DNA from 4 places in the Roseateles sp. DB2 genome. Region 1 is predicted to be linked to each of the others. Evidence: predicted binding sites of a transcription regulator. Region 1 holds the regulator's gene; each other region holds the start of a gene.
The links. Region 1 encodes FNR, which switches genes on or off when oxygen is low (the NO sensors DNR and NnrR bind a similar motif). Its sites were predicted from a motif close to TTGATNNNNATCAA; they were not measured.
Positions count from the first base shown of each region.

Region 2: ACS5PK_RS04585 (cation-translocating P-type ATPase) is a predicted target of FNR. The motif match lies at 1,292-1,305, and genes of this name have one in related genera.
Region 3: ACS5PK_RS09045 (acetyl-CoA hydrolase/transferase C-terminal domain-containing protein) is a predicted target of FNR. The motif match lies at 5,020-5,033, and genes of this name have one in related genera.
Region 4: ACS5PK_RS07290 (DUF2249 domain-containing protein) is a predicted target of FNR. The motif match lies at 5,206-5,219, and genes of this name have one in related genera.

Region 1 is NZ_JBPZGY010000001.1:247,010-254,090, reverse strand. Features, by position in the region: gene icd (NADP-dependent isocitrate dehydrogenase) at 1-340, opposite strand, end outside; gene ACS5PK_RS01035 (urease accessory protein UreH domain-containing protein) at 581-1,300, opposite strand; gene hemN (oxygen-independent coproporphyrinogen III oxidase) at 1,395-2,804, opposite strand; gene fnr (fumarate/nitrate reduction transcriptional regulator Fnr) at 2,983-3,720, shown strand; gene ACS5PK_RS01020 (hypothetical protein) at 3,858-4,145, opposite strand; gene ACS5PK_RS01015 (hypothetical protein) at 4,177-4,443, opposite strand; gene ccoG (cytochrome c oxidase accessory protein CcoG) at 4,453-5,916, opposite strand; gene ccoP (cytochrome-c oxidase, cbb3-type subunit III) at 5,944-6,858, opposite strand; gene ACS5PK_RS01000 (cbb3-type cytochrome oxidase subunit 3) at 6,851-7,030, opposite strand; gene ccoO (cytochrome-c oxidase, cbb3-type subunit II) at 7,042-7,081, opposite strand, start outside.
Region 2 is NZ_JBPZGY010000002.1:464,967-472,047, forward strand. Features, by position in the region: gene ACS5PK_RS04570 (PAS domain S-box protein) at 1-269, opposite strand, end outside; gene ACS5PK_RS04575 (response regulator transcription factor) at 274-651, opposite strand; gene ACS5PK_RS04580 (c-type cytochrome) at 718-1,224, opposite strand; gene ACS5PK_RS04585 (cation-translocating P-type ATPase) at 1,378-3,957, shown strand; gene ACS5PK_RS04590 (lysozyme) at 3,972-4,550, opposite strand; gene ACS5PK_RS04595 (hypothetical protein) at 4,719-5,072, shown strand; gene ACS5PK_RS04600 (efflux RND transporter periplasmic adaptor subunit) at 5,262-6,431, shown strand; gene ACS5PK_RS04605 (efflux RND transporter permease subunit) at 6,433-7,081, shown strand, end outside.
Region 3 is NZ_JBPZGY010000004.1:378,726-385,806, reverse strand. Features, by position in the region: gene mutL (DNA mismatch repair endonuclease MutL) at 1-1,282, shown strand, start outside; gene ACS5PK_RS09060 (pseudouridine synthase) at 1,348-3,069, shown strand; gene miaA (tRNA (adenosine(37)-N6)-dimethylallyltransferase MiaA) at 3,081-4,007, shown strand; gene ACS5PK_RS09050 (GGDEF domain-containing protein) at 4,053-4,871, opposite strand; gene ACS5PK_RS09045 (acetyl-CoA hydrolase/transferase C-terminal domain-containing protein) at 5,086-7,081, shown strand, end outside.
Region 4 is NZ_JBPZGY010000003.1:494,453-501,533, forward strand. Features, by position in the region: gene ACS5PK_RS07260 (diguanylate cyclase domain-containing protein) at 1-27, shown strand, start outside; gene ACS5PK_RS07265 (hypothetical protein) at 84-1,151, opposite strand; gene ACS5PK_RS07270 (metal-sulfur cluster assembly factor) at 1,178-1,504, opposite strand; gene ccoG (cytochrome c oxidase accessory protein CcoG) at 1,526-2,986, opposite strand; gene ACS5PK_RS07280 (RrF2 family transcriptional regulator) at 2,995-3,453, opposite strand; gene ACS5PK_RS07285 (NnrS family protein) at 3,478-4,674, opposite strand; gene ACS5PK_RS07290 (DUF2249 domain-containing protein) at 4,863-5,132, opposite strand; gene ipdC (indolepyruvate/phenylpyruvate decarboxylase) at 5,252-6,880, opposite strand; gene ubiT (ubiquinone anaerobic biosynthesis accessory factor UbiT) at 6,912-7,081, opposite strand, start outside.

The sequences.
Region 1 (7,081 bases):
AGCGGATGCCGCCACCGACCGGGGTGGTCAGCGGACCCTTGATGGAGACCACGTAGTCCTTCAGGACCTGCAGGGTTTCCTCGGGCAGCCAGACGTCGGGACCGTAGACCTTGGTCGACTTCTCGCCGGCATAGATCTCCATCCAGTGGATCTTCTTCTTGCCACCGTAGGCCTTGGCAACGGCTGCGTCGACGACCTTGATCATCACCGGCGTGATGTCAAACCCCGTGCCGTCGCCCTCGATATAGGGAATGATCGGCTGGTCGGGCACATTCAGGGAGAAGTCGGCGTTGACCGTGATCTTCTGCCCGCCTTCGGGCACCTTGATGTGTTGGTACATGTGTAGTCGTCTCCGCTAGTCGCGAGGTTGGATGCGGCGGGGTGCCGCCATAAAGAAATCGATTCTATGCCAGCAGAGCTTTCACGGGCCTGATACGCCTTGCAGTCTGGCGTTTCAATGCGGTTTCACCCGCAGTCCGGCATGGAGCGTTCCGGGGCGTTCCCATGGGGGTCGGCAGCCCGGCGCCAGATCGGCGCAATACCTGCAGATGAAGCCCGCTGAAGGCATGTTCATGGGTGATCAGGCGCAATAGGCTTGAACCTGCGCCCAGACACCATGCCCCAGCGCCCAGCCCGCACTCAGCACCAGGCCCAGCCCACCCAGGCGGGTGGCCCAGCGCATGCCGCGCCCCTCCTCCACCTGGCCCAGGCCCAGCAGCTTCCACAGAATGGCCGGCCCCAGTGCCAGCCCGAGGCCGGAGCTGATCGCGAAGGCACCCATCACGGCCGCGCCGCCAAGGGCGCCATTGGCCAGGGCGGCCAGCAACAGGGCCGATTGCAGCAGGCCGCAAGGCCATGCCACCCAGCCCAGGCCCGCCAGCAGGGCGCGCCAGCGCGGGCGCTGCGGCGTGCTCAGCGCAGGGCCGCCCGCGGCCAGCGCGGCGAGTGGGATGGCGCCATCGCGACTGCCTTCGCGCCCGAGTGCAGACAGCCAGGCCGGCTGCCGCGCCTTCCAGAGCAGATAGATGCCCAACGCCAGGGCCGCGAGATGCAGCAGCAGCCACAAGGGTCGCAGCAAGGCCACCGTCTGCCCCCAGTGCGCCATCAGCGAGACGCTGGACGCCGCGACCGCACCGGCCACACCATAGCTGAGCAGGCGCCCGAACTGGAAGCCAAAGTGGGCAGCACTGCGCGGCGAGCCTTGGCTCAGCGCAGCGCACGGGGCGCCGCACATTACGGCACAGTGCGGGGTGCCAGCCAGACCCATGAGCAGGGCCGAGCCGACGAGAGCTGCTTCCATAGGCGGCGATGATGCGAAGTGTGGGTGGTGAGCCTCGGTGCCCGAACGCCTTCTGAGCCAGGGCGGCTGGTCACGAATGAGGGGAACGCTCCCCTCAGATGATGCGCGAGAACTGCGCGCGCGTGCGGTCAGCCTGAAGATAGCGGTCAAAAACCATGGCCACCGCCCGCACGAAGTACCAGCCCAGCGGCGTAACCTGGATGGCCTCGGGCTCAAGCACGACCAGCCCCGTCTCCTGCATGGAAGACAGTTGCTCCAGCTCTGCGCGGAAGTACTCACGCACCTTGATCAGGTGGGCCAGCTCGATGGACTCGAACTCCACGCGGCCCTGGCACATCAGCGCCATGATCATGGCCCGGCGCACCAGGTCATCGCGGGTCAGCGCAAGGCCGCGCTGGATGGGCAGTTGCCCCTGGCGGATGGCGTCGTAGTACTCGGGCAGCGTCTTGGCGTTCTGGCTGTACGTGGCACCCACGCGGCCGATGGCTGAGACGCCCAGGCCGATCAGGTCACAGTCCGGCTGCGTGCTGTAGCCCTGGAAGTTGCGATGCAGCCGCCCCTGACGCTTGGCGACTGCCAGCGAGTCGTTGGGCAGCGCGAAGTGGTCCATGCCGATGTAGGAATACCCATGCCCCACGAAGCCGCTGAGGGCAGTGGACAGCATGGTCAGCTTGGAGGCGGCAACCGGCAACTGGCTGGCATCGATGCGTCGCTGCGGCTTGAAGCGCGTGGGCAGGTGGGCATAGCCGTACAGCGCGATGCGATCGGGCCTGAGCGTCGCCACCTGCTGGATGGTGCGTCGGAAGCTCTCCGGCGTCTGCTGGGGCAGGCCATAGATCAGGTCGACATTGGTGGACTCGAAGCCCAGGGCGCGCGCCTGCTGCATCAGGCTCTCGACCATCTCATAGCTCTGCACCCGATGGACGGCCTTCTGCACTTCCGGGTCGAAATCCTGGACGCCAAAGCTCAGGCGATTGAAGCCCAGCTGGCGCAGGTGCTTCAGGCGGGCCTCGGTGACGGTGCGGGGGTCGACCTCGATCGACACCTCGGCGCCAGGCGCCAGCTTGAAGCGCTGCTTGATCGCCTCCATCAGCCCCGTCAGTTCCTCGTCGCTGAGGAAGGTCGGAGAGCCTCCACCGAAATGCAATTGCGATATCGCCTGCGCTCGCCGCAGCTCCGTCACCGTCAGGTCCATTTCCTGGACCAGAACCTCCAGATACTCTGCGGCCCGGTCATGGTGCTTGGTGATGACCTTGTTGCAGGCACAGTAGTAGCAGACGGACTCGCAGAAGGGAATGTGGATGTAGAGGGACAGGGGCGCCCCGCCTCCCACCACCCCGCCGTCAGCCCGTTGGTTCAGGGCCTGCTTGTACTGCTCGACAGAGAAGGCTTCAACGAATCGGTCGGCCGTCGGGTAGGACGTGTAGCGCGGACCGGACACATCGAAGCGGCGCAGCACATCCTCGGTGATGCCCGGCAGGGCGGCAGTGTTGATGGTTTCCATGTCGCCACTGTGCCAAGCCTGCACAAGCACTGATTGACCTGTATCAAGATTGATCAAGGAGCCCGGGTAAACAATGGCTGCAGCCTTGAGGAGCGTCATGTCCTAGCTTTGCCCTGAAGCAGTCGCGGCCATTGACAATCCCTCGCCGCCCCGGCAGTCCCAGCCCATAATGAGCCCTATGAATACCCAGACCCCGATCAAGATCGAGCCCTTCAAGGTCGCCTGCTCCAGCTGCAATCTGCGCGAGTTGTGCCTGCCCGTCGGGCTGTCCGAGTCGGACCTGAACCAGCTAGACAGCCTGGTGGCCACGCGCCGCAATGTATCCCGCGGGGACACCCTGTTCCGCACGGGCGATGCCTTCCAGTCGCTCTACGCCGTCCGTACCGGCTTCTTCAAGACCTGCGTCTCCTCTGAAGATGGCCGAGACCAAGTCACCGGCTTCCAGATGGCCGGCGAGTTGCTGGGTTTGGACGGCATCAGCAATGACCGCCATTCCTGCGATGCAGTGGCCCTGGAAGACAGTCAGGTCTGCGTGATCCCCTATGGCCAGCTCGAGGAGCTCTCCCGTGAGTTCACCGACCTGCAGCACCAGTTCCACAAGATCATGAGCCGCGAGATCGTCCGTGATCATGGCGTGATGCTGCTGCTGGGCTCCATGCGTGCCGAAGAACGCCTGGCCGCCTTCCTGCTGAACCTCACCCAGCGCCTGCAGGCCCGTGGCTTCTCCGCCTCGGCCCTGGTACTGCGCATGACGCGTGAAGAGATCGGCAGCTATCTGGGCCTCAAGCTGGAGACAGTCAGCCGCACCTTCTCCAAGTTCCAGGACGAAGGCCTGCTGGAAGTGAAGCAGCGCCAGATCCGCATCCTGAACCAGGACGGCCTGCAGAAGCTGGTGAACACCGCGCACTGCAGCTAAAGGCGCCCTCCTCCCTGCAAGCATAAAGCCCGCTGCAAGGCGGGCTTTGTGCTTTCTGAGCTACCGCCTCCTGTCAAGTGAGGCAAGCAGCGGCAGATCGGTGGACCTGCGCCTCGGGCAGCGGTCCGGCCGACCGCTCATTGCGGCCAGCGCCTCGGATGCCCCTGCCCAGATTCAGGCGGCAGCGTGGCCAGCAGCATCGTCACCGCCGAGGCCAGGCTGATCAGCAGCCAGAAGGCCAGGAAGCTCAAGGTGTAGACCGCCTCACGGCTCAGTTGCACCGGTGACATGCCAAACCAGCTCAGGTCCATGGGGTCGACCAGGGCGAAGACCAGCGCCTCGGTCACGCCTGCCATCACGAAGGCCGGCCAGAGTATGTGCATGGCCCAGCGCGCGGGGCCCGGTTTCTCACCAATCAGTCCCATCCCGGTCTCCTCCACGATGGACTGCGAGGGCTTACTTGCCGCTCGCTGGGCCGCCGGTGGCGGCATGGTTACGGGCTGCGATGGCCGGAGCAAGGGCGGCGGCTTGCGGGCCGTCCGCGGCGCTGTCCGCAGAGACACGCTGCTGCGTCTCGATCACAGGGTCCGGATGCTTGATTGCCATGCCCAGGGTCACGAAGCTGGCCAGGACCACCGCCGCAGGGCCGCCGACCACCAGCCACATCATGCGTTCGTGCCACCAGGCGCGCGGCGCGGGTGAGGAAGATTGGATGTCAGCCATGTTTCGCTCCTAGCGGGGAACCACAAAGGTGGATTTTTCGACCAGTTGGCTCGGCATTTCGCCAGCCACGGCATCGCGGACGATGCGGAAATGGATCTCGTGGGCACCACCGCCCGCCGATTGTGCCGTCTGCGGCGGCAGACGCAGTGCCACGGACACCCAGCGCGCCTCGGCAGGCCCGACGCTCAGACGCAGGGGCGGCGTCAGCACAAGGCCTTGCAGCCCGTCCGCGGTGATGGTGTAGGACTGCGTCTGCTCCGTGGCATTCATGACCTGCAAGCGGTAGACGTTCTCGATGTAGCCGTCATCCACCAGACGCGCAAGCGAGGCGCGGTCGCGCACGACGTCGACCTTGAAAGGCGTGCGGGTCAGCATGTGCCAGAACAGGGCTACGCAGATCAGGACCAGGATGCCGGAGTAGATGAGCACGCGCGGCCGGAACATGCGGCGGATCAGCTGCGTACGGCTGAGGTGCTCACTGAGGCCGTTCTGTGTGTCATAGCGGACGAGGCCGCGCGGATAGCCCATCTTGTCCATCACGCCATTGCAGACGTCGATGCACGCCGCGCAGCCGATGCATTCGTACTGCAGGCCGTTGCGGATGTCGATGCCCGTCGGGCACACCTGCACGCACAGATTGCAGTCGATGCAGGAGCCCAGGCCAGCGGCCTTGATGTCAATCTTGCGGCCACGCGAGCCGCGTGGCTCGCCGCGCTCGACGTCGTAGCTGATGATCAGCGTGTCCTTGTCGAACATGGCGCTCTGGAAGCGCGCATATGGGCACATGTACTTGCAGACCTGCTCGCGCATGTGGCCGGCAAAGAGGTAGGTCGCGAAGCCGTAGAACAGCACCCAGAACAGTTCCCAGGGCCCCAGGCCCAGGGCTGCCACCTCAGCCCCAAGGACCTTGATGGGGGTGAAGTAGCCGACGAAAGTAAAGCCGGTCCAGACGGCCAGCAGAATCCAGGCCAGTTGCTTGCCGCCCTTGCGGCCAAGCTTGGCCAGGGACCAGGGCGCGGCATCCAGCTTCATGCGGGCTGCGCGGTCACCTTCGAACTTGCGCTCGATCCACATGAAGATCTCGGTGTAGACCGTCTGCGGGCAGGCATAGCCACACCACAGTCGACCGGCGACTGCGGTGAAGAGAAAGAGCGCATATGCCGAGATCAGCAGCAGCGCCGTGAGGTAGATGAAGTCCTGCGGATACAGGACCAGGCCGAAGACGTAGAAGCGACGGGCGCCCAGATCGAACAGGACGGCCTGACGTGCGTTCCACTCCAGCCAGGGCAGCCCATAGAACAGGAGCTGCGTGAACCAGACCAAGGCCCAGCGCCAGCGGATGAACCATCCGCTGACGGCCTTGGGGTAGATCTTCTTCTGAGCCTGGTAGAGCGACACCATCTCACGGGCGGCATCGTCGCCCGCAAGGGCATTGGACGCTGCTGCGGAGGGGGTATCGCTGCTACTGCTCATGGGGATCAATCCTTGTTGCGAAGGAACTTACTTTGCGGCGACGGCGGTGCCCTGCGACAGGCCCCACACATAGGCGCCCAGCACATGGACCTGCTCAGCGCTCAGGCGCGAGGCGTGGGCCGGCATGACGTTGTTCTTGCCGTTGTTGATCATGGCAATGACAGCGTCCTCACCCCAGCCATGCAGCCAGACCTTGTCTGTCAGGTTGGGCGCACCGATGGCCTGGTTGCCCTTGCCATCAGGACCGTGGCAAGCGGCGCAGGCGCCGAACTTGGCCTTGCCCAGTTGGGCAGCGATCGAGTTGTGCGGGCTGCCGGAGAGGCTCAGCACATAGTTCGCCACGTTCTTGACGTCCTCGGGGCCACCGACTGCCGCGGCCATCGGGGGCATCACGCCGTTGCGACCGCCGCTGATGGTCTGCACGATGGTCTCGTGCGCGCCGCCGTACAGCCAATCGTTGTCGGTGAGGTTGGGAAAGCCCTTGGAGCCCTTGGCATCGGAACCATGACAACCGGCGCAGTTGTTGGCGAACAGACGCTCACCAATGGCCATGGCCGACGGATCCTTGGACAGCGCGGCGGCGTCCATGGACTTGTACTTGGCGTACACGCCTTCCAGGGCCGCGCGGGCCTTGGCCTGCTCCGCCTCGTACTGACCAGCACTGGACCACTTGAGGCTGCCCTCGTTGCTGCCCAGGCCCGGGTACATGGCCAGATAGATGCCCGAGAACACCACGGTGATCACGAACAGGCCCATCCACCAGCGCGGCAGCGGGTTGTTCATCTCACGCAGGTCCACGTCCCAGACGTGGCCCGTCGTGTTGTCATCGGCCATCACGCGGCGGCGGCTGGCGATGATCAGCAGGACCAGACACAGCACCAGGCCGAGGATGGTGGCAGCTGCGACGAAGGTCGACCAGCCGCTGGAGAAAAAGTCACTCATTGCGGCCTCCTTGGGAGGAGATTGCGCCGGCGGCCTGATCGTCCATCAGGGGCAGACCGCCCAGCTCGTCAAAGGATTGCTTGTTCCGCTTGGAGAAGGCCCAGGACACGATGCCCAGGAAGATCACCATGGAGAACAGCGTGAAGGCAATGCGGAGGTCATTGACGTCCATGGGGTGCCTCCTTACTTCTTCAGGGCGGTGCCCATCACCTGCAGATAGGCG
Region 2 (7,081 bases), on a different contig from region 1:
GTCCGGAACTCGGGCAGGGTGACGTGGCCCGTGGCCGCGAACAGCCCGCGCGCGCCGTGCATGCCGTAGACCGGCAGCTGCAGGCGCCGCGCCACCTCGCGCTCCACTCTCTCGGCCAGGCGCTCGAAGCGCGCCTGGGCGCTACGGGTCTCGCGCTGCTCAATCCAGATGCCCGAGCAGGCGGCGATGAGCAGCCCCAGCAGCAGCACCGTGGCCGCCAGCCCTTCCGGGCGGCGCAGCAGCAGCCATCGCCAGGGAGGGCGCAGCATGGGGTCAGGTCTTGCTCAGCAGGGCCTGGACCTGCCGGTCGAGCTCGACCGGACTGAAGGGCTTGGACAGATAGGCGTCCGCACCGGCGTCCATGGCCGCCAGCCGGTCCTTGGGATCGGCGTTGGCCGAGAGGATGAGCACGCGCAGCGTGGCGAGTTCGGCGTCGGCTCGGAACTGCCGGCACAGGGCGAGTCCGTCGGTGTCCCCGGGCAGCACCACGTCCAGGATCACGAGCTCGGGATGCAGGGCGCGGGCCAGCTGCAGGGCGCCAGCGGCATTGGCGGCCTCGTGCAGCGTGAATCCGCTGTCCGTGAGCCCCCAACGGACCAGCCGGCGGGTCTCCGCCTGGTCGTCCACGATCAAGATTCGCTTGGCTGGCATGGAACCTCCCTTGCAGTCAGCCTTCGTTCTTACCTGCAGCATAGCCCCGCCGGTGGCGAGGCAAGCTCAGGGCGCCGGGCGTCCCGGGCCTTGCGAGCCGTCCGCACGGGCGGCCAGGTAGGCGTAGAGATCGGCGATATGGGCCGTCACCACCGGCTCGCCCTGCCAGGCCGGCATGGCCAGCGCGCCCTGGCGGCCCTGCAGCACTGCATCGAGCTGGGCCTCGCGGCTGGCAGGGTCGGCTCCGGCGGGCAGGGCCCAGTCGTAGCGGCTCAGCACCAGGGCCATGAAACGGCGGGCGCCCATGTCGCGCACCCGCAGGCTCAGGTCTGGCGCCTGCGCCGTGCCTGTCGCATCCGCGCCGTGGCAGCGGGCGCACTTGTCCTGAAAGACGCGCCAGCCGGTGTAGACCGTGCCCGGCGCCTTGCTCTGGCGTGCCAGGGCCTCGGCGGGCAGGCGGTTTTGCACGATGACGCCGCAGCCGGCCAGCACCAGTGCCATCGACAGGCCCAGGGCCGTCCAGAGGCGACGGCGCGGGGCGGCCGGGCGGGGCAGGGGGGGCAGGTCTTGCATGATGGCTCTCGCAAAGGCGCCGGCAGGGCGGATGAGATCCAGCATGCCATGTCGCCCCCGGCTTGTCTTGAGCCATGTCAAGCGCTGGCCCTGCGTCACATCCAGGTCAGGCGGATTGCCCTAGAGTCGGACACCGCCTTCCGCCCGCCCGCCATGCAGCCGTCCTCCGCTCCCGCGTCCGCCGCGGCGCACAACCCCTCTGCCCCTTCAGGCCTCAGCGAAGCCGAGGCCCGCGAGCGCCTGGCTCACTTCGGGCCCAATGTGCTCGAGGACCACGAGCGCCAGGGCCTGCTGCAGACCCTGCGCAGCGTGGCCACCGAGCCCATGTTCCTGCTCCTGCTGGTGGCGGCGGCCATCTACCTGGTGCTGGGCGACTTGGGCGAGGGGCTGCTGCTGAGCGTCTTCGCCCTGCTGACGGTGGGGCTGGTGGTGCTGCAGGAGCGCCGCAGCGCCCATGCCCTGGATGCCCTGCGCTCGCTGGCCCAGCCGCAGGTCCGCCTGCTGCGGGAGGGGCGCTGGCAGCGGCGCGCCGCCAGCGAGCTGGTGCCTGGCGACCTCATCGCCGTGGGCGAGGGCGATCGTGTGTCCGCGGACGGCCGCCTCATCGAGGCCAGCGCCGTGACGGCCGACGAATCACTGCTGACCGGCGAATCCGTGCCCGTGCGCAAGAGGCCCTGGGTGCCCGACGACGCGCGCGACGCCGCCCCGCCCCCCGGCGGCGACGACAGCCCCTGGCTGCATGCCGGCACCCTGGTCGTGGCCGGCCATGGGCTGCTGGAGGTGAGCGCCACAGGGCGGCAGACGCAGCTTGGGCGCATCGGTGCCTCGCTGGCTGGCATCGACAGCAGCAGCACGCCCCTGCAGCAGCAGCTGCGCCGGGTGGTTCAGGTCTTCGGCGGTGCCGCGCTGGGCGCCAGCCTGCTGCTGGTGCTGTGGCATGGCTGGCGGGAGGGCGACTGGCTGCAGGGCCTGCTGTCGGGCATCGCCATCGGCATGGCCCTGCTGCCGGAAGAGTTTCCGATGGCGCTGACCGTCTTCCTGGCCCTGGGCGCCTGGCGCCTTGCACGCATCCAGGTGTTGGCGCGGCGCCCGGCGGTGATCGAGGCCCTGGGGTCGGCCACCCTGCTGTGCGTGGACAAGACCGGCACGCTGACCGAGAACCGCATGAGCCTGCGCCGCCTGTGCACGCCCGAGCTGGACCTGCCGCTGAAGGGGCCGGCCGATGCCGCGTCCCTGCCCGAGGCGGTCCACCGCCTGCTGGAGTTCGGCATGCTGGCCTCGCGCCGCGGCGGCGCCGACCCCATGGACCAGGCCGTGCTACTGCGCGGCGATGCGGACCTGGCGGGCTCCGAGCACCTGCACCCGGACTGGACGCTGCTGCACGAATACCCGCTGAGCCCCTCGCTTCTGGCCTTCTCCCAGGTCTGGACAGCGCCCGACGGCCAGCGCTGGATCGCGGCCAAGGGCGCCCCTGAGGCGGTGGCCGACCTTTGCCATCTGGACGAAGCGCGCTGGGCCGCGCTGCGCCCGAAGGTCCAGGCCATGGCCGAGGCCGGCCTGCGCGTGCTGGCCGTGGCGGCCGGGCCCGTGGGCGCTGGCGAGATGCCGTTGCAGGCGCATGACCACGGCTTCGAATGGCAGGGCCTGCTGGGCTTCGAGGACCCGCTGCGCGCCAGCGTGCCCGAGGCCGTCGCGCAGGCGCGCGCCGCGGGCGTTGGTGTGGCCATGATCACCGGCGACCACGCCGCCACGGCCCTGGCCATCGCGCGCCAGGCCGGCATCGAGGTGCAGGCCGGCGCGCTGACGGGCGAGCAGATCGCCGCGCTGGACGACACCGCCCTGGATCTGGCCCTGCGCCGGGTGCGCGTCTTTGCCCGCGTCATGCCGGCGCAGAAGCTGCGCCTGGTCCAGGCTTTCCAGCGCCTGGGCGAGACCGTGGCCATGACGGGCGACGGTGTCAATGACGCGCCAGCGCTGAAGGCGGCGCATGTGGGCATCGCCATGGGCGTGCGCGGCACCGACGTGGCCCGTGAGGCCGCTGGCCTGGTGCTGCTGGACGAGGACTTCGGCCGCATCGTGGGCGGCATCCGCATGGGCCGGCGCATCTTCGACAACCTGCGCCGGGTGATGGCCTACATCGTCGCCATCCACGTGCCCATCGCGGGACTGGCCCTGCTGCCGGTGCTGCTGGGCCTGCCGCCCCTGATGATGCCGGCGCATGTGGTGCTGACGGAAATGGTGATCGACCCCATCTGCTCCCTGGCCTTCGAGGGCGCACCCGAGCATCCGCACCTGATGCAGCGGCCGCCGCGGCGGCGCGAGGAGGGGCTGCTGGCGCCGCGCCTGCTGCAGATGGCGCTGATGCAGGGCGCCCTCCTGCTGCTCGCGACCCTGGGCCTCTATGCCTGGGCCCTGGATGCCGGCCGTTCGACCGAACAGGCCCGTACGCTGGCCATGCTGGGCCTGACCCTGGGCAATCTGGGTCTGGTGGGCCTGGACCTCAGCCTGGGCCTGGGCTGGCGCTCCCTGCTGGGGCCAGCCGCACGGACCTTCTGGGCGGTGAGCGCTGCAGCCCTGCTGGTGCTGGGCGTGGCGCTGTGGCTGCCCGCCTTGCGCCAGCTGCTGCACCTGGCCTTGCTGCCCTGGGGCGATGCCCTGTGGCTGCTGGGAACCATGGCGGGCACCCTGCTGGTGACGGGCGCGCTCACGGCTCGCCTGCAGCGCAGGGGCTGAGCGGGGGGGCGGGGTCAGAAGGCCGGCCAGTCGGAGAGGTCGTCGATTTCGCGCCAGGCCCGCACGCAGGCATTCGTGGCGTCCATGCCGGCAAAGATGGCGGCCTCGGCCCAGCGCCGACGCAGCAGGCCCAGCACGGGGCGGCCCTCCTGCATGATCCACTTGCGCATCTCGGCCGGCACCTCGGACTTGCGGTTGGCGTTCAGGCGCAGCAGCAGGGTGGATTTGGCCAGATTGCCTGCGCCGAGGTTGTAGACCCAGGAGATCAGCGCAGCGGCCTCACAGCTGCGCAGCGGCACCAGCACCCGCTGCTGGACGTCTTGGGCGGCACCGGCCATGTCCCGGCGCAGCAGCTGGTCGGCCTCGGCCTCGGTGATGGGGGGCGTCTGCGGCGTGACGCGATGGCCCTGGGCGTCGACGATGGTGCCGTAGCCTATGGTCCAGGTGCCGCCCGGCTGGGCGCCGTTGTCATCGTAGGGCTGAGCGAAGAAGCCCTCGATGCGCTTGACTACCGCGGTGGCGGCGGCTGGGACGCCGCCATCCCAGGGACTGGTGTCGGGCGGCGTGACGGGGGCGGGCTGCTGGTTTGCCATGTTGGACTCCCGGGCGGACGATGGCCGCACGGTAGCGCCAAACGGGGCACCGCGCTACCACGGTTTAGGGATGGTCGGCGTGTCGGGACATTCTTAAGGGCAGATGAACACCTTGCTGGCCGCTGGGGCGCCTGGGTTCGGGCGCGCGAGGTCTCTAGAATCCGGCGCATGCGCTGCCGCCCACTGTCCCTGCTGCTGCTGATGACCCTGCTGTGGCAAGGCCTGACCCTGTCCGGGCTGGGCGCCTGGTTTGCCCAGGGCGATGCGGCTTCCAGTGTGCGCCAGCATTGGCAAAGCCTGACCCCGCATCACCACCATGCCGACGGCGGTCTTCACCAGGACCTCTCCGGCGCCTCCCTGCAGCACGCCATGGACGACGCCGCCAGCCAGGCCCCGGTCCTGCCGGCGAAGGCCCTGGCACTGCCCCTGGTCCTCGCGGCGCAGGCCCTGCGCTCGCCCCTGCTGCCGGCCTGGCTCAGCCCGGCGCCGGGCACGCCAGAACGGCCGCCCCGGCAGGTCTGACGTCGCCCTCACGGCCGCGCCGCCTCTCGCCCCAAGCCCTGGGGCCGGCTGCCGCCCAGCGTGAGCAATTCCGCGGTGCCAGGTCTTGCCTGGCACACACCCTGGCTGGCCGAGCCGGCTGCGCCGCTTCTCGCCCACGGTCCCCCGTCTTCTTCCGATCAGGCCGCGTGAGGCCTTGTGGAGTCCTGCATGTCTTTCCATTCCTTGCGCGGCCAGTCCCTGGCCGTGTCGCGCTCCGCCATGCCCCTGCGGCGCCAGATGCTGGCCGGCATTGCCGCGGCCCTGCTGACGACTGTTTCCCCGGCCTCTGCCGAAGGCGCCAAACCGCCGGCCAGCATGGCCGTGACGCCGGCCCAGCTGCAGTCCCTGGGCGTTCGCCTGCAGGCCTTGCATGCTGGGCCGGCCGCGGGGGGCCTGCTGCACAGTGCCCGCGTGCAGGCGCCGCCGCAGTCGCAGCGCGTGCTCAGCAGCGGCGTGGGCGGCCTGGTGGAGGAGGTGATGGTCCAGGAGCAGGACCTGGTGCGCGCCGGTCAGCCCCTGCTGCGCCTGCAAAGCCCGGAGTTCGCCGAACTGCAACTGCGCTGGATGGAGGCGCAGTCGCGCGAAGGCCTGTCCGCGACCCAGCTGCGACGCGAGCAGCGCCTGTTTGAGGAGGGCGTGATTCCCGAGCGCCGCCTTCAGGAAGCGCGGGTGCAGGCCGAGGCTGATCGCGCCCGCCTGCAGCAGGCCAGCGCCGCCCTGAAGCTGGGCGGCGGCGATGCTGCCCTGATGCAGCGTCTGCGCCAGGGCGGGGCGCCGGAGCCGGCCCTGCTGCTGCGTGCGCCGGTGGCGGCCCAGGTGGAGTCGCTGGAGGTGCGACCCGGGCAGCGTGTGCGCGATGCCGAGGTGCTGCTGCGCCTCAACAAGGGCGGCGAGGCCTGGCTGGAGCTGGCCTGGCCCGCCGGACGGCAGCCTGAGCTGGCCGTGGGCGCCGAGTTGCAGGTCCCGGGCCGCGACATCGTGGCCCGCGTGAGCCATGTCGGCGGCGTGGTCGGGGAGAGCCAGACCCTGCCGGTGCGCGCCCGTGTCGTGAAGGGCGGCGAGCGCCTGCGGCCCGGCGAGCTGCTGCAGGTGCGCCTGCCTTCGCAGGCGCCGGGCAGCGCCTGGTCCGTACCGGCCGCGGCCCTGGTGCGCCATGAGGGGAAGGCCTACGTCTTCGTGCGGGAGGCGCAAGGCTTTCGTGTGCTGCCCGTCACGGTGCTGGGCACGGGCGCGGAGGCGGTGCAGCTGGGCGGCGATCTGCAGGCTGGCCAGCAGATCGCAGTCAGCGGCCTGGTGGCGCTCAAGGCCGCCTGGCTGGGCCTGAGCGGAGGCGAATGAAATGCTGACCCGCCTCATCCAGTTCTCCCTGGCCCAGCGCCTCATCGTGCTGATGGCGGCCCTGCTGCTGGTGGCCGCCGGCTGGTGGGCCTTCCGCGGCCTGCCCATCGACGCCTTTCCCGATGTCTCGGGCACACAGGTCAAGATCATCCTGCAGGCCCCGGGCATGACGCCCACCGAGGTCGAGAGCCGCCTGGCCGCCCCGGTGGAGGTTGAGATGCTGGGCCTGCCGCGCCAGCGCATGCTGCGCTCGGTGTCCAAGTACGGCCTGGTGGACATCACCGTGGACTTTCTCGACGGCACCGATGTCTACTGGGCCCGCCAGCAGGTGGCCGAGCGCCTGAACACCTTGATGCCGGAGCTGCCGGCCGGCGTCACGGGCGGCATGGCGCCCATCACCACGCCGCTGGGCGAGATGTACCAGTTCACCGTCGAGGCTCCGGGGATGAGCCTGCAGGCCCGCCGCGAGCTGCTGGACTGGGTCATCCGCCCGGCCCTGCGCACCGTGCCCGGCGTGGCGGATGTCAATGTGCTGGGCGGCAAGCTGCGCGCCTTCGAGGTCGTGCCCGATCTGTCCCGCCTGGCCGCCCTGGGGCTGGGCCTGTCTGATGTGCAGGCCCTCATCGCTGCCAACAACCGCAACGACGGCG
Region 3 (7,081 bases), on a different contig from region 1:
GGCCGAGCAGCGCCTGCTGGACGTGCTGGGCGAGGACTTCTTCGGCAGCAGCCGCACGGTCTATGCCGAGGCCGGCCCGCTGCGCATCTACGGCCGCGCCGGCCTGCCCGAGGCGGCTCGCAGCCGCTCGGACATGCAGTACGTCTACGTCAACGGCCGCTATGTGCGTGACAAGCTCATCGCCCACGGCATCCGCTCCGCCTACGAGGACCAGCTGCATGGCAGCCGCCAGCCCAGCTACGTGCTCTTCATTGACATTGCCCCGGACCGGGTGGATGTGAACGTGCACCCCACCAAGATCGAGGTGCGCTTCCGCGACGGCCGGGAAATCCACCAGCAGGTGCGCTACGCCGTGCAGGATGCGCTGGCCCTGTCGCGCGCGCAGGCCGGCGAGACGCCAGGCGATGCACTCAGCAGCCCGCAGGCCGCCGCTGCCTTTGCCGCCGCCGTGCCTGGCGAGCGCCCGGCCCCGGGCCAGCCGCCGGCCTGGTTCCAGTCCTCCGCGCCTGAGCAGCCTCGCGCCGAGCCCCCCCGCCTCTACGGCGGCACGCCCAGTTGGCGCAGCAACACTCAATCCAGCCTGGGCCTGGGCGAGGTCCAGGCCTTGTATGCCCCGGACCGCGCCATCCCTGCAGCGCCCGCCGCAAGCCCTGCAAGCCCCGCGGCCATGCCCGCGCCAAGCCCACTGCCCGCGGGCGACTGGCCCCTGGGCCGCGCCGTCGCACAGATCCAGGGCGTCTATGTGCTGGCCGAGAACGCCCAGGGCCTGGTGATCGTGGACATGCATGCAGCGCACGAACGCGTGGTCTACGAGCGACTGAAGGCGGCACTGGGCGAGGCCCGGATCGAGACCCAGCCCCTGCTGATCCCCGTCACCTTTGCCGCCACGCCCACCGAGATCGCCACAGCCGAGGCACAGGCCGAGACCCTGCATACGCTGGGGCTGGACATCTCCCCGCTCTCCTCCCAGGTGCTGGCCCTGCGCTCGCGCCCGGCGCTGCTGGCAGACGGCGATGTGGTCGAGCTCGCCCGTGGCGTGCTGGCCGAGCTGGCCCAGTTCGATGCCAGCCATGCCATCGAGCGCGCCCAGCACGAGATCCTGGCCACCATGGCCTGCCACGGCGCCGTGCGGGCCAACCGCCAGCTGACCCTGGACGAGATGAACGCCCTGCTGCGCGACATGGAGCGCACCGAGCGCGCCGACCAGTGCAACCACGGCCGCCCCACCTGGCGCCAACTGACCCTGCGTGAACTCGATGCGCTCTTCCTGCGAGGGCGCTGAGGCAAGGAAAACCCGTATCCAGGGCCTGTCCATGGTCCAATACGCCCTTGCATAGAAAGTCGTTCATGGCCACCCTGACCCTGAAGAAGAAGCCCGCCGGTGACAGCACCAAGACGGGCAAGACCGGCGAGCGCCGCCCTCCCGTGCGCGGCGGCGGCGTCTCCCGCCCCCGGCCCACCCTCGCCCAGGCCCAGACCGAGCGTGCCGAGCGCCAGGCTGCCTTCGAGGAGCGCCGCACGGCGCAGTCCCAGGGGCAGCGCCATGATGACGGGCGAGGTCCGGGCCGGCCGGACCGCCCCGGAAAGCCCGGTGCCAAGCCCGGCTTCGGGGCCAAGCCTGGCAGACCCGGCGGCAAGCCCTTCCGCGGCGAAGGCCCGGCGGGTCGTGATCGCACTGATCGGGGCGATCGCCCCGGCGGCTGGTCGCGCGGCGGAGACGACGAGCGCCGCTTCGAAGGCCGGGGCGACGGTCGTGCCGGTCATCGCTACGAGGGCCGCGACGACGGTCGCTTTGAAAGCCGTTCTGGGGGCCGGTTCGAAGGTCGCGGTGATGGCCGCGGTGATGGCCGCGGACCAGGTCGCCCTGACTTTCGCGGCGGTGACCGCGGCCCCAGCCGGGGGGAACTCAAGGGCGATCCCCGGGGGGAGTTCAGGGGCGACTTCCGAGGTGAAGGCCGCGGAGAATTCCGTGGCCCCGCTCGCGGCGAGCAGCGCAAGGCCTATGGCGCAGGCCGCCCGGACGAGCGCCGCCCGCATGGCTCACACCATGAGCCCTCGCGCGGCCATGGCGCGCGTGATGATCGCGGCCCAGGCCCCCGTCGCCATGCCGACCAGGACCAGGGCTGGGGCCAGCAGCGCCCTGCGCGTCGCAACGAGCAGGCCGCTGAGCACCGCGGCCCAGAGCGCGGTCCAGTGCGCGGCCGTGATGCCGCGGCCCGACCCGACCAGCGCCGCCAGACCGCGCTGCGATCGCATCCCGAGCAGCCCCCACGCACGCCGCAGCCCGCGCCTGAACGCAGCAACAGCGCCGAGGGCGAGCGCCTCTCCAAGCGCATGAGCGAGCTGGGCCTGGCCTCGCGCCGCGAGGCCGACGAATGGATCGCCGCCGGCTGGGTCAAGGTGGACGGCCACCTGGCCACCCTGGGTGAGCGCGTGGGCCCCGAGGCCCGCATCGAGGTCGACCCCGCCGCCCGCCAGCAGCAGGCCCAGCGCGTCACCATCCTGCTGCACAAGCCCATCGGCTATGTGTCCGGCCAGGCCGAGGACGGCTACGAGCCCGCCGCCGTGCTGGTCAAGAGCGACACCCACTGGAAGGACGATCCCGCCGGCATCAAGTACCACATTGGCCACAGCCGTTTCCTGGCGCCTGCGGGCCGCCTGGACATCGACTCCACCGGCCTGCTGGTGCTGACCCAGGACGGTCGCATCGCCAAGCAGCTGATCGGTGACGACTCCACCATCGAGAAGGAATACCTGGTGCGCGTCGAGTACGTGGGCATCAACGGCGTGAAGAACGAATCCGGCCAGTTGGACGAGCAAGGCCTGGCCCTGCTCAACCATGGCCTGATGCTGGACGACGTGGAGCTCAAGCCGGCCAAGGTCAGCTGGGCCAATGAGGACCAGCTGCGCTTCGTGCTGCGCGAGGGCCGCAAGCGCCAGATCCGCCGCATGTGCGAGCTTGTCGGCCTCAAGGTGACGGCGCTCAAGCGCGTGCGCATCGGCCGCATCCCGCTGGGCCACCTGCCCGTCGGCCAGTGGCGCTTCCTGGCGCCCTGGGAAAAATTCTGACCCCGGCGGCCATGCAGTTCAAGCCCATCTGCCTGGCCGGCCCTACCGGCACCGGCAAGACTGCCTGTGCGCTGAAGGTGGCCGAGTACCTGCCTGTCGAGATCATCAGCGTGGACTCGGCCCTGGTCTACCGCGGCATGAACATCGGTACGGCCAAGCCCTCGGCGGCCGAGATGGCGGCAGTGCCGCATCACCTGATCGACATCATCGACCCGCTGGAGGCCTACTCCGCCGCCGAGTTCGCGCGCAGTGCGCAGCAACTGGCCGCAGAGATCCTGGCGCGCGGCCGCCTGCCCCTGCTGGTGGGCGGCACCATGCTTTACTTCAAGGCCCTGTTCGACGGCCTCTCGCCCCTGCCCCAGGCAGACGAAGCCGTGCGCCGCGAGCTCGACGCCCGCGCCGCCGAGCAGGGCTGGCCGGCCCTGCACGAGGAGCTGGCCCGCATCGACCCGGTGACCGCCGCGCGCCTGGCGCCCAACGACGCACAACGCATACAGCGTGCCCTGGAAGTCTGGCAGCTCAGCGGGCAGACGATGTCCCAGCTGCATGCCCAGCAGGAGCGCAGCCCGGGCGTGGACTGGCCCTTGATCTCACTGGAGACCGAAGACCGCGCCTGGCTGCACCAGCGCCTGGGGCAGCGCTTTGCCCAGATGCTGGACCAGGGCCTGGTCGATGAGGTCCGCACCCTGCGTGCCCGGGGCGACCTGCACCTGGGCCTGCCCTCCATGCGCTGCGTAGGCTACCGCCAGGCCTGGGAGGCCCTGGACGCCGACCGCTTCGACGGGCTGCAGGAACGTGGCGCCGCGGCCACCCGCCAGCTGGCCAAGCGCCAGATCACCTGGCTGCGGTCCATGCCGCGGCGCATCGTGCTGGACTGCCAGTCACCGCAAGCCCCGCTGCATCTCCTGGCGCAGCTCCAGCGCCTGCTGGGTCGCTGATCGGGCGCTGATCGGGGACGTGGTCAGCGCGCTGGCGCAGAGACCTCAGTGGGCGTAACTGGAATGGCCAGGCTGCAGCCCCAGCTTGGCCCGCACGCAGTTGCGGCCGGCGGCCTTGGCGCTGTAGAGGGCTTCGTCGGCGTCGTGGATGAGGTGATCCAGGGTCAGGTGCTCATACTGCAGCGAGGCCACGCCCAGGCTGACGCTCACCGGCACGTCGCGCTCCTCCCAGCTGAAGTGAAGCTGCTCCACGCGCTCGCGGATGCGCTCGGCCACGTCCAGCGCGCCCAGGGGGTCGGTGTGCGGCAGGAAGACCGCGAACTCCTCGCCGCCGAAGCGAGCCAGGACGTCGGCCTGCCGCAGCGTCTCGCCGCTGACGCGGGCGATCTCGCGCAGCAGCCGGTCCCCACACAGGTGACCGTGGGTGTCATTGACGCGCTTGAAATGGTCCACGTCCATCAGCAGCATGGCGCAATCCATGTTGTAGCGCTTGGCGCGGGACCATTCGCGGTCGACCAGTTGCAGGAAATGCCGCCGGTTGAAGGTGTCGGTGAGCGGATCCAGCGTGGCGTGGTGACTCACCCGCTGCCGGGTCTGGTCCTGGAACTGCACCAGGCGCAGGAAAAGGTAGCCGAACACCCCGGTGATGAGCAGCGCGCAGGCCGAGGCACACAGTGTGGCCACCAGCCGGTCGCCACGCCCCATCAGCGTGATCAGCAACTGGGACAGCCCCAGCGCCAGCAGCCAGACCGTCAGGCACAACAGCGTCAAGCCGGCCCACAGCCCGCGGCGGGTCACGAAATGCCCGAACCAGGGGAGCCAGGCGGGGGCATCGTGTTCGAGGTCTGGCGGCGGCGTGGACATGAACGGATAGGCGGGCGGTGCGCAAGGAGTGGCAGGGAAAACTGCAGGCGATATTGCAGCACACTCCGCGCACCTCCAGACACCTCGCACCATGATCAAGGGGCCCCGGCAATCCCCCCTTGCGCGGGACGGTCACCAACGTCATGTCTTGCCAAATATCAAGCCACTGACAACAGGCTGCGCAGACACTGCAGCCAAACAGAGGAGACCTTCCGTGACATCCCCCCTCAGCCCCCACCTCGCCAGTACGGCCCCGCTTGTCCAAGACCTGGAGCGGGCCGTCGATCTGATCCTCGAACGGGTGCCCGGCGACATCGTCATGGCCATTCCCCTGGGCCTGGGCAAGCCCAACCCCCTGGTGAACGCCCTGTATCGTCGCGTGAGCCACCTGCCCGAGCGTCGGCTGAAGATATTCACCGCGCTGTCGCTGGAGAAGCCGGTGGGCAAGAGTGAGCTGGAGCAGCAGTTCCTGGGTCCGCTGGTCGAGCGGGTCTTCGCCGACTACCCGGACCTCGACTACGTGAAGGACCACCGCGCGCAGGCGCTGCCGCCCAATATCGAGGTCCACGAGTTCTTCCTGAAGACCGGCGACTACCTGGGCAACCCCCTGGCGCAGCAGGGCTTCGTCTGCACCAACTACAGCTTCGTGGTGCGGGACATGATGAGCCACGGCGTCAACCTCATCCTGCAGGCCGTGGCCTGCCGCGGTGACGAGGCAGACGCGGGCGGGCGGCAGCTGTCCCTCTCCTGCAATCCGGACCTCAGCCTGGACCTCATCGAGCGCCTGGCCGCCCAGGGCCGCAAGCCGCTGACTGTGCTGATGATCAACCGCCAGCTGCCCTTCATGACCGGCCCTGCCGTGGTCCCCGCCGGCCTGGCGGACCTCCTGGTCGAGACGCCCGCGACCAGCCACCAGCTCTTCGCTCCACCCAATGCCGCCATCGGCTGGGCTGACTACGCCATCGGCCTGCACGCCGCAAGCCTGGTCAAGGACGGCGGCACGCTGCAGATCGGCATCGGCTCGCTGGGCGACGCCATCGCTCAAGCCCTGATCGTGCGACAGACGCGGCCGGCAGCCTTCCGCCAGATGTTGGCCGGCCTCGCGCTGGAGGGCATCGCCACACGCGAGCTGGCGCCCTTCGAGCAGGGGCTCTATGGCTGCTCGGAGATGTTCGTCAACGGCCTGCTGCAGCTGATCCGGGCCGGCATCGTGAAACGACGCGTCTTCCAGGACGAGGCCCTGCAGACCCTGGCGCTCGAAGGGGCGCTCAGCGAAACCCCCAGCGTGGGCACCTTGCTGGCCCTGCAAACCCTGGGCGCCCTGCCCCTGCCGCTGGACGCCCCGGCACTGCGGCATTGGCAAAGCCAGGGCTTGCTGAGCGAGACCCTCACGCTGGAGGCCGCACGAACGCTGCCTACCGAACTGGGCAGCAGCGAGACCCTCCAGGCCTGGAGCGCGGTGCTGGGTACAAGCTGGCGCCAGACTGCCCTTCTACATGGTGGCTTCTTCCTGGGCCCTCGGGACTTCTACCAGACCCTGCGCGAGCTGGATGAGCCCCTGCGCGAGCAGATCGCCATGACCCGCATCGGTTACATCAACGAGCTTTACGGCGATGCCCTGGGCAGCGAGCGCCTCAAGCGCCTGCAGCGCCGCGACGCCCGCTTCATGAACACCACCATGAAGATGACGCTGCTGGGCGCGGCCGGCTCGGACGCCCTGGAATCAGGCCAGGTGGTCTCGGGCGTGGGTGGCCAGTACAACTTCGTTGCCATGGGCCATGCGCTGCCGGATGCCCGCTCCATCCTGATGCTGCGCGCCACACATGACAACCACCACGGCCTCACCAGCTCCATCGTCTGGAACTACGGCAACGTGACCATCCCGCGCCACCTGCGCGACATCGTCATCACCGAATACGGCGTGGCCGACCTGCGCGGCAGGACCGACACCGAGGTGGTGCAGGCCCTGATCCGCATCGCCGACTCCCGCTTCCAGGACGAGCTGGTGCGCGAAGCCCAGGCCCACGGCAAGCTCGCCGCCGACTGGCAACTTCCGGATGCCTGGCGCTGCAACCGACCCGAGGCCCTGCGCGAGCTGCTGCGCCCCTGGCGCAATGAGGGCCTGCTGCCGGACTTCCCCTTCGGCACTGACCTCACGGAGGACGAGCTCAAGATCGTCCGCGCCCTGAAGAAGCTCAAGCACGCCAGCA
Region 4 (7,081 bases), on a different contig from region 1:
GAAGCGCCGCCGCGGCGCTTGCCCTGATCACCGGTCCTGCAGGGCAGTCCTGAGCGCCGTCAGCGGCCTCACGGGCCGTTGGTTCAACGCTGTGGCCTGCGGCACAGGCCTGCCATCAGCAGGGCGAAGGCCAGCAGGGCCAGCCCGTGCAGCCACGCTGCACCGGGCAGCAGCAGCGAGGCAGCCAGGCCTTGCTGGCCCAGGGCCCGCAGCAGCAGGCTCATCGCCATCAGGCCCAGGGGGGCCAGCGCCCAGGGGCTGTAGCGCGGCTGCAGGCGCAGCAGGGCGGGCAGCATGATGGGGGCGTGCCCGAAGACCATGGCCATCACGAAGCCCAGCCAGAGCCAGTGCCAGGCCAGCAGCGGCAGGCCCAGCAGGCCGGCCAGCGCTGCCGCCGCAGCCCAGGCATAGCCCAGCAGCAGGCAGCGCGCCGTGTGGCCGGCCCAGGCCTTGGCGCGCCACTGATGGCGGGCGATGTCGAAGAGCAGCAGCCACAGGGCCAGGGCCAGCAGCAGCGGCCAGGCCAGCCGGGCTGCCAGCCCGGGCTGCCAGAGGCTCAGGGCGCCGGTGGCCAGCAGAGCGGCCCACAGCATCAGGAAGCTGCGGCGGGCCATGGCACTCAGCGGCAGCAGCCGGCACAGTTCGCGCCGCTCGCCCGCGATGGTCAGCAGCAGGAAGAGCGAACCGTTCCAGCGCAAGGCAAAGTCTGCCCCCGGCGTCTGCGCGGCCACGGCCAGCAGCAGGGGCAGGCTGGCACTTGCCTCGATTGCCAGCGGCAGGGACCAGGCGCGCGAATGCCCTGCCCATAGGTAGAGCCCCAACAGCCCCAGGGCCGCGGCCGCCCAGAGGCCTTGTGCCAGGCCGGTTTGGCCGGCGAGCAGCGCCGGTCCGGCCAGACCGCACGTCAGCGGCACCGCGAATCCGCGCCCCAGCGCGGCCGCGCGTTCCAGCGAGATGAGGGTGGCAAAGAAGCCGCCCAGCATGAGCATTCCATGGTGCTGAAGCGCCTGCTGGGGGATGAAGGACAGGCTCGTCGGCAGACCGCCCAGGCGCTGCAGGCCACCAGCCAGCGCAAGCAGCAGGTTCAGCAGGGCCAGGGGAAGCGCCAGGCGCAGGCCCGTCGGCAAGGGGCGGCGGGCGGTGGCGTTCACGGGCGGCGCTGCAATGTTGGTGTTGCTCAGGCCCAGCCCAGGCGCAGGCGCAGGGCCACGGACATGCGCTGCGGGGTCCAGACGGCGTCCCAGTCCACCTCCACCTCCACCGTCCAGTCCGGCGGACAGGCTTGGCGCAGGGCGGTCTCGGCATCCTCGATCAGCACGTCGGCCATGGGGCAGGTCGCGCTGGTGGGGACGAGCCGCAGCGCCACGCTGGCCGGGCCCAAGGTGAGGCTGTCCACCAGGCCCAGGTCCACGATGCTCTCGCCGATCTCGGGATCGGCCACGCGGCGCAGCACAGCCATCAGCCGCACATGCTCGGAATCGGGGTCAGGTCTTGCTCTGTCCATGACGGCTCCGGTCTGGCGCCTTCAGCGCGGAACGAAGAAGCTGGCCTCGGCCTGGAAGGCGGTGGCCTCGGGGCGGTCCAGGTCGTGAGCCAGCAACTGCACACGGCGTGCACCGCTCCCGTTCGCGACACCCGGCGGCAGGCGCAGCTGCACAGGCAGGGACACGATGGCGGCGGGTGCAACCTCCACCCGCTCGCCGCCCAGCAGGCGCAGGCCTGGCAGCCCGGCCGCATCGAGGCGCAGATGCAGGGTGCGCTCGCTGCGGTTGAGCAGCTGCAGGCGGTAGACGTTCTCGATCTGGCCGTCGTCGACCAGGCGGGCCATCACGCCGCGGTCCTTGATGACGTCGATCAGCAACGCGCTGCGCTGGCTCAGCTGCCAGACCATCAGCGCGCCCAGCACGGCCAGTGCGCCGCCATAGATCAGCACCCGCGGCCTAAGGGTGCGGCGCCACATCTGGGCACGGCTCAGGCCCTGCGACACGCCGTTCTCCGTGGCGTAGCGGATCAGGCCGTGCGGAGCACCGACCTTGTCCATCACCTGGTCACAGACGTCAATGCAGGCCGCGCAGCCTATGCACTCGTTCTGCAGGCCCTTGCGGATGTCGATGCCGGTGGGGCAGACCTGCACGCACAGAGTGCAGTCCACGCAATCGCCGCGGCCCTGGGCCAGCACCTCGGCCGACTTGCGCGAGCGCGCGCCGCGGGGTTCGCCGCGCCTGGCGTCGTAGGTGATGATGAGGGAGTCGGCGTCGATCAGGGCGCTCTGGAAGCGGGCGTAGGGGCAGATGTACTTGCACATCTGCTCGCGCAGCCAGCCCGCGTTGCCGTAGGTGGCGCCGGCATAGAACAGCACCCAGAACAGCTCCCAGGGCGAGAGGGCCAGCTGCAGCGTCGCCTGAGCCAGCTCGCGGATGGGGCTGAAGTAGCCCACGAAGCTGAAGCCGGTGAACAAGGCCAGCAGGACCCAGCCCGCATGTTTGGCGGACTTGCGCGCCAGCTTCTCGGGGCTCCAGGGCGAGGTGTCCAGGCGCATGCGGGCCTGGCGGTCGCCCTCGGTGTGGCGCTCGATCCAGAGGAAAAGCTCGGTGTAGACGGTCTGCGGGCAGGCATAGCCGCACCACAGCCGCCCCGCCACGGCGGTGAAGAAGAAGAGCAGCAGGGCGCTGAAGACCAGCAGCGTGGCCAGGTAGATCAGGTCCTGCGGATAGAAGACCAGGCCGCCGATGTAAAAGCGCCCGCCCACCAGATCGAAGAGGAGGGCCTGACGGTCTTCCCACTGCAGCCAGGGCATGCCGTAGAAGAAGAGCTGGGTGAGCGCCACCAGGGCCCAGCGCCAGTTGGCGAAGCGGCCGCTGACGGAGCGCGGGTAGATCTTCTGCTCGGCCACGTAGAGCGAGCTGCCGGCCGGCGCGGCGCTGGCCTGGATGGGAATGACGCGGCGGGCCGCGTGGTCGGCGGCAGGGGGCTCGGCGCAAGACATGGAGAGGGTCAGGCCTTGAGGGCCCGTATGGAGAAGCCAGGGGGCGGACGCAGGGGCAGCTTGCGGCCCGGCGGCGGGAGCAGCTCGGCCAGGGTGTGCTGGTCCAGCTCGGCCAGGAAGGCGTCGAGGGCGTCGCGGAAGATCTTGCTCAGGCGGCAGCGCTGGGTGAGTCGGCAGTCGCTGTCGTCGCCCAGGCACTCGACAAGCATGAAGTCCGGCTCCACGGCCCTTACCAGGGCGCCGAGGTTGATGGCCGACGGCTCATGCGCCAGGCACATGCCGCCTCCCTTGCCGCGCACGGTGGTGATCCAGCCGCCCAAACCCAGTTGGTGGGTGATCTTGGTCATGTGGGCCTCCGAGATCCCATAGGCTTGGGCAATCTCGGCGGTGGTGCACAGGCGCTCCGGATGGCTGCCGAGGTAGATCAGCAGTCGCAGCGCATAGTCGGTCATGGTGGTGAGGCGCATGGGGGCATTCTCTCCCTGACGGGCTCAACCGGGCTGCCCGTCCGCACGGGTTCGCAGCAGGAAAGGTGCATAGCGCCACAGATAGAGCGCGAAGGACAGGCTCCACAGCAGGGCCGAGGCCAGCGCGGCGCCCATCAGCCATTGCGGCATCAGCAGCGGCAGGGCCACGCGGACCAGGGCTGCGGCGAACATGCAGAGGTAGGCCGTGGTCTCCACGGGCCCGGCCTGCAGACGGCGGCCGGTGTGACCCAGGGCCGTGCGGGTGATCATGCCCAGTGTGATCATGCCGATCACGCCCACCGTCAGTGCGTGGGTGGCCGGGCCGCTGGGCAACTGCCACAGCAGCGCGGCGATGCGCAGGCCCAGGTGCACCGGCAGCCACAAATAGGCTGCATGCAGCACCCACACCAGCGGATTGCGCCAGGTCTTCCAGGGCTGCCACAGCATCCAGCGCCAGCTGTGCGCCAGCAGAGCCAAGCACAGCACGGCAAAGCTCAGACCGCCGCCCACGCCCAGGGCGTCCAGCACCAGCAGGGCGATCACGCTGCCCAACGATGCCTGCTCCACCCAGGGCTCGCGCCGCGCCTGCATGCCCGGCACGCCATTGTTGGAGAACATGGGCACCACGCGTCCGGCCATCACTGCGATCATGAAGAGCACGATGTCCAGCCCCAGTGGCAGACCGGCGCTGCTCAGCACGGGCAGCTCCAGCAGGCCCATGCTGCCCAGGTGCAGCAGTGCGCTGCCCAGGCCCATCAGCAGCAGCAGACCGACGAAGAAGTAGTTGCGCCGATTGCCCGCCTTGTGCAGAGCCTGCCACAGGCCCCAGGCGGCGGCCCAGGGTACGGCCACATTGAGCAGCAGGGATGCCCAGCCCCAGGGCCCCAGGACTGCCAGGCGTGCCAGCACCCACAGGGCGGCCATGGCCTGCAGCGGTCGGCCTGTGGGCGTGGCCTGGCCGGACCAGTTGCGCCCGGCCGTGAAAAGAAAGCCGATCACCACTGCCAGCGCATAGCCGAACACCATCTCGTGCGCATGCCAGGCCGCGCCCTTGATCAGGGCATGAGGCAGCCAGCCGCTGAACTGCAGCGCCCACAGCGGCACCATCAGCAGGGCCTGCAGCGCGGCCAGCAGGTAGAAGGGCCGGAAGCCCAGCTGCCACAGGGCAAAGCCATCTCGCCGAACAGGCGGTTCTTCCAGGCGCAACAGGACAGTACTCATGGCGTCAGTGCTCCAGCTCGACACAAGAAAAATCAACGCAGTCAGCCGACCACAGCGAGTGGCGCCCGAGGATATGGCCCCACCAGTCCTGCAGGCGCGCCCTCAGGGACTGAGGGCGGATACAAGCGCCTTGGCGTTTGCGCCTGCCAAAGGACCAGGCCTCCAGCCTGGTGCGGCCTGCAGGAGGCTCAACTACAGCAGCCGCAGCAGCTCTTGCCCGCAGGCTTTCGGGAGATGCGCACGCGCCACTGCTCCGGGCCGGATTCCAGGGCTTCCCAGTCGAACTGGCCCGGCCACAGGACCTGGAACTGCCGGTGCAGGGGCTCGGGGTTGTGGTCATTGCTGAGCTCCAGCCAGCCGCCGACAGGCAGGGCCTCGAAGGCGCCGAAGATGGCCGGATGGCGTTGCTGCGGTGGCAAGCTGGGAACGTGGATGTGGGGAGCTGTGGTGGTGTTCATCTTTAAAGCTCTATTTTGAATGTAGGAATTGTGCCGAGCGGAACGGTGTAAATCAACATCTGAAATGTTTCTTTTGATCTGGGTCAAGTGGCGGCGACCGTCGGCCTTTGGTGAGGGGCTCAGTCCTCAGGCATGGAGAGGCGCTTGACGGCCTTCACGAAGCGGCTCAGCGTGGGGGATAGGGAGCCGGACGGCAGTCTCGCATCGATCAGCTGGAAGCGGTCGCGCTGCTGCAGGGCCTGGTCCAGGGCCACGCGCAGCTCGCCCACGGTGGCGACGCGATAGCCGCTGCCGCCCATGCCGGGCGCCATGGCGGCGAAGTCCCAGTCGCCGCGGCCGTGGTAGTGCCCTTCGGGCTGGAAGGTGCGCAGCATCTCCCAGCTGCTGTTGTTGAAGACCACGACGATGGGGTCCGCGCCCAGGGCGCGGGCATTGCCCAGCTCCCAGCCCGTCATCTGGAAGGCGCCGTCGCCGACCAGGATCAGCGGCCGACGGCCGGTGGCCACCTGTAGCCCGAGGCCGGCTGGCACGCCATAGCCCATGCTGGCGTAGTAGCCCGGCGCCAGCAGGTCGCCCGGGGCTAGTTCCAGCGCGCTGAAGAGGCAGTCGCCCACGTCGCTGGCCACGGGCATGGCGCCGTGGCGCTGCTGAAACTCGTTGAGCACCGCGATGATGGCGCCGGGGCTCAGGAGCGAGTCAGGCCCGGGCAGCTCGGGCGAGGGCCGGGAATGGGGGGGCGCGGAGGGCCGCAGCGGCCGGGTCAGCAGGCGCAGCAGCAGGGCTTCGACCAGGTCCTTGATGGGCACGTCGTGGTAGCTGTGATGGCCCATCTCGACCCGGCCCTGCCAGACGCGGATGCCATGGCGGAAGTCGATGGGTCGGCGGGCGGCGGCGAAGTTGGTGTCGCTGAGGATGGCGCCCAGCAGCAGCAGGCCGTCCGAGTTCTCGACCTGCTCGGTCAGCGCCGCGTCCCCCGCCAGGCCCAGGTAGGTGCCGAGCAAGGGGACACCGGCGTCGTGCAGCAGGCCCCGGCCCATGAGCGTGGTAGCCACCGGGATGTCCAGGCGCCGCGCCAGCTCGGCCACCTGCGCCTCGATGCCGTAGCGCCTTATCTCCACGCCCACCAGCATCAGCGGATGTCGGGCCTGGCGCAGGCGAGCCAGCAGTTCGTCGGCGCAGGCGGCCAGGCGTTCGGCGTCCACAGGCCGCATCTGAGGGGCAGGCGCGGGTTCGCAGGGGCGGGCGGGCATGTCGCGCGGGATTTCCAGATAGACCGGGCCGGCCTCGCGCAAGGCCGAGTCCAGCACGCGGGCGATCTGGGCAGGTGCGGAGCGCGGGTCGTCCAGGCGGGCCTGGTCCACGGTGATCTCCTGGAAGATGCGCCACTGGCTATCCAGGGACTTGACCTGGTGATGCAGCAACAGCCCGCTGGCCGCCTCGTGCGCTGCCGGGGCGCCGGAGAGGATCACCAGCGGCACGCGCTCCGCATAGGCGCTGGCGACGCCGTTGACGAGGTTGAGTGCCCCTGCGCCATAGGTGACTGCGGCTACGCCGAGACCGCCTCGCGCGCGCGAGGCCGCGTCCGCCGCGAATGCCAGCGCGGGCTCATGGGACAGCGGATGCAAGGGCAGTACTTCGGCCCTCTGCATTTCCAGGAAAAGGGGCAGGGCGAAGTCCCCGGGGATGCCGAAGACCTCCGTGGCGCCGCGCGCCTTCAGGGCCTGCAGCAGGACTTGGGTGAGATGCATGGCGTGCTCCGACAGATGGGGCGGCAGGGCTTCAAAGCGGACGCCCGAAGGCGGTGGCGGGCAGCAGGGGCCCAATGGCGTCGAGGGTGTTCTTGAGCATCAGGCCGAACTCGGTGTCGCCTTCCATGACCAGGGCGCGGTCGAAGAAGAGACGGTCGGCGTCCTCCTCGCCGCGCAGCAGCCGCCACAGGGCCGGCGTGC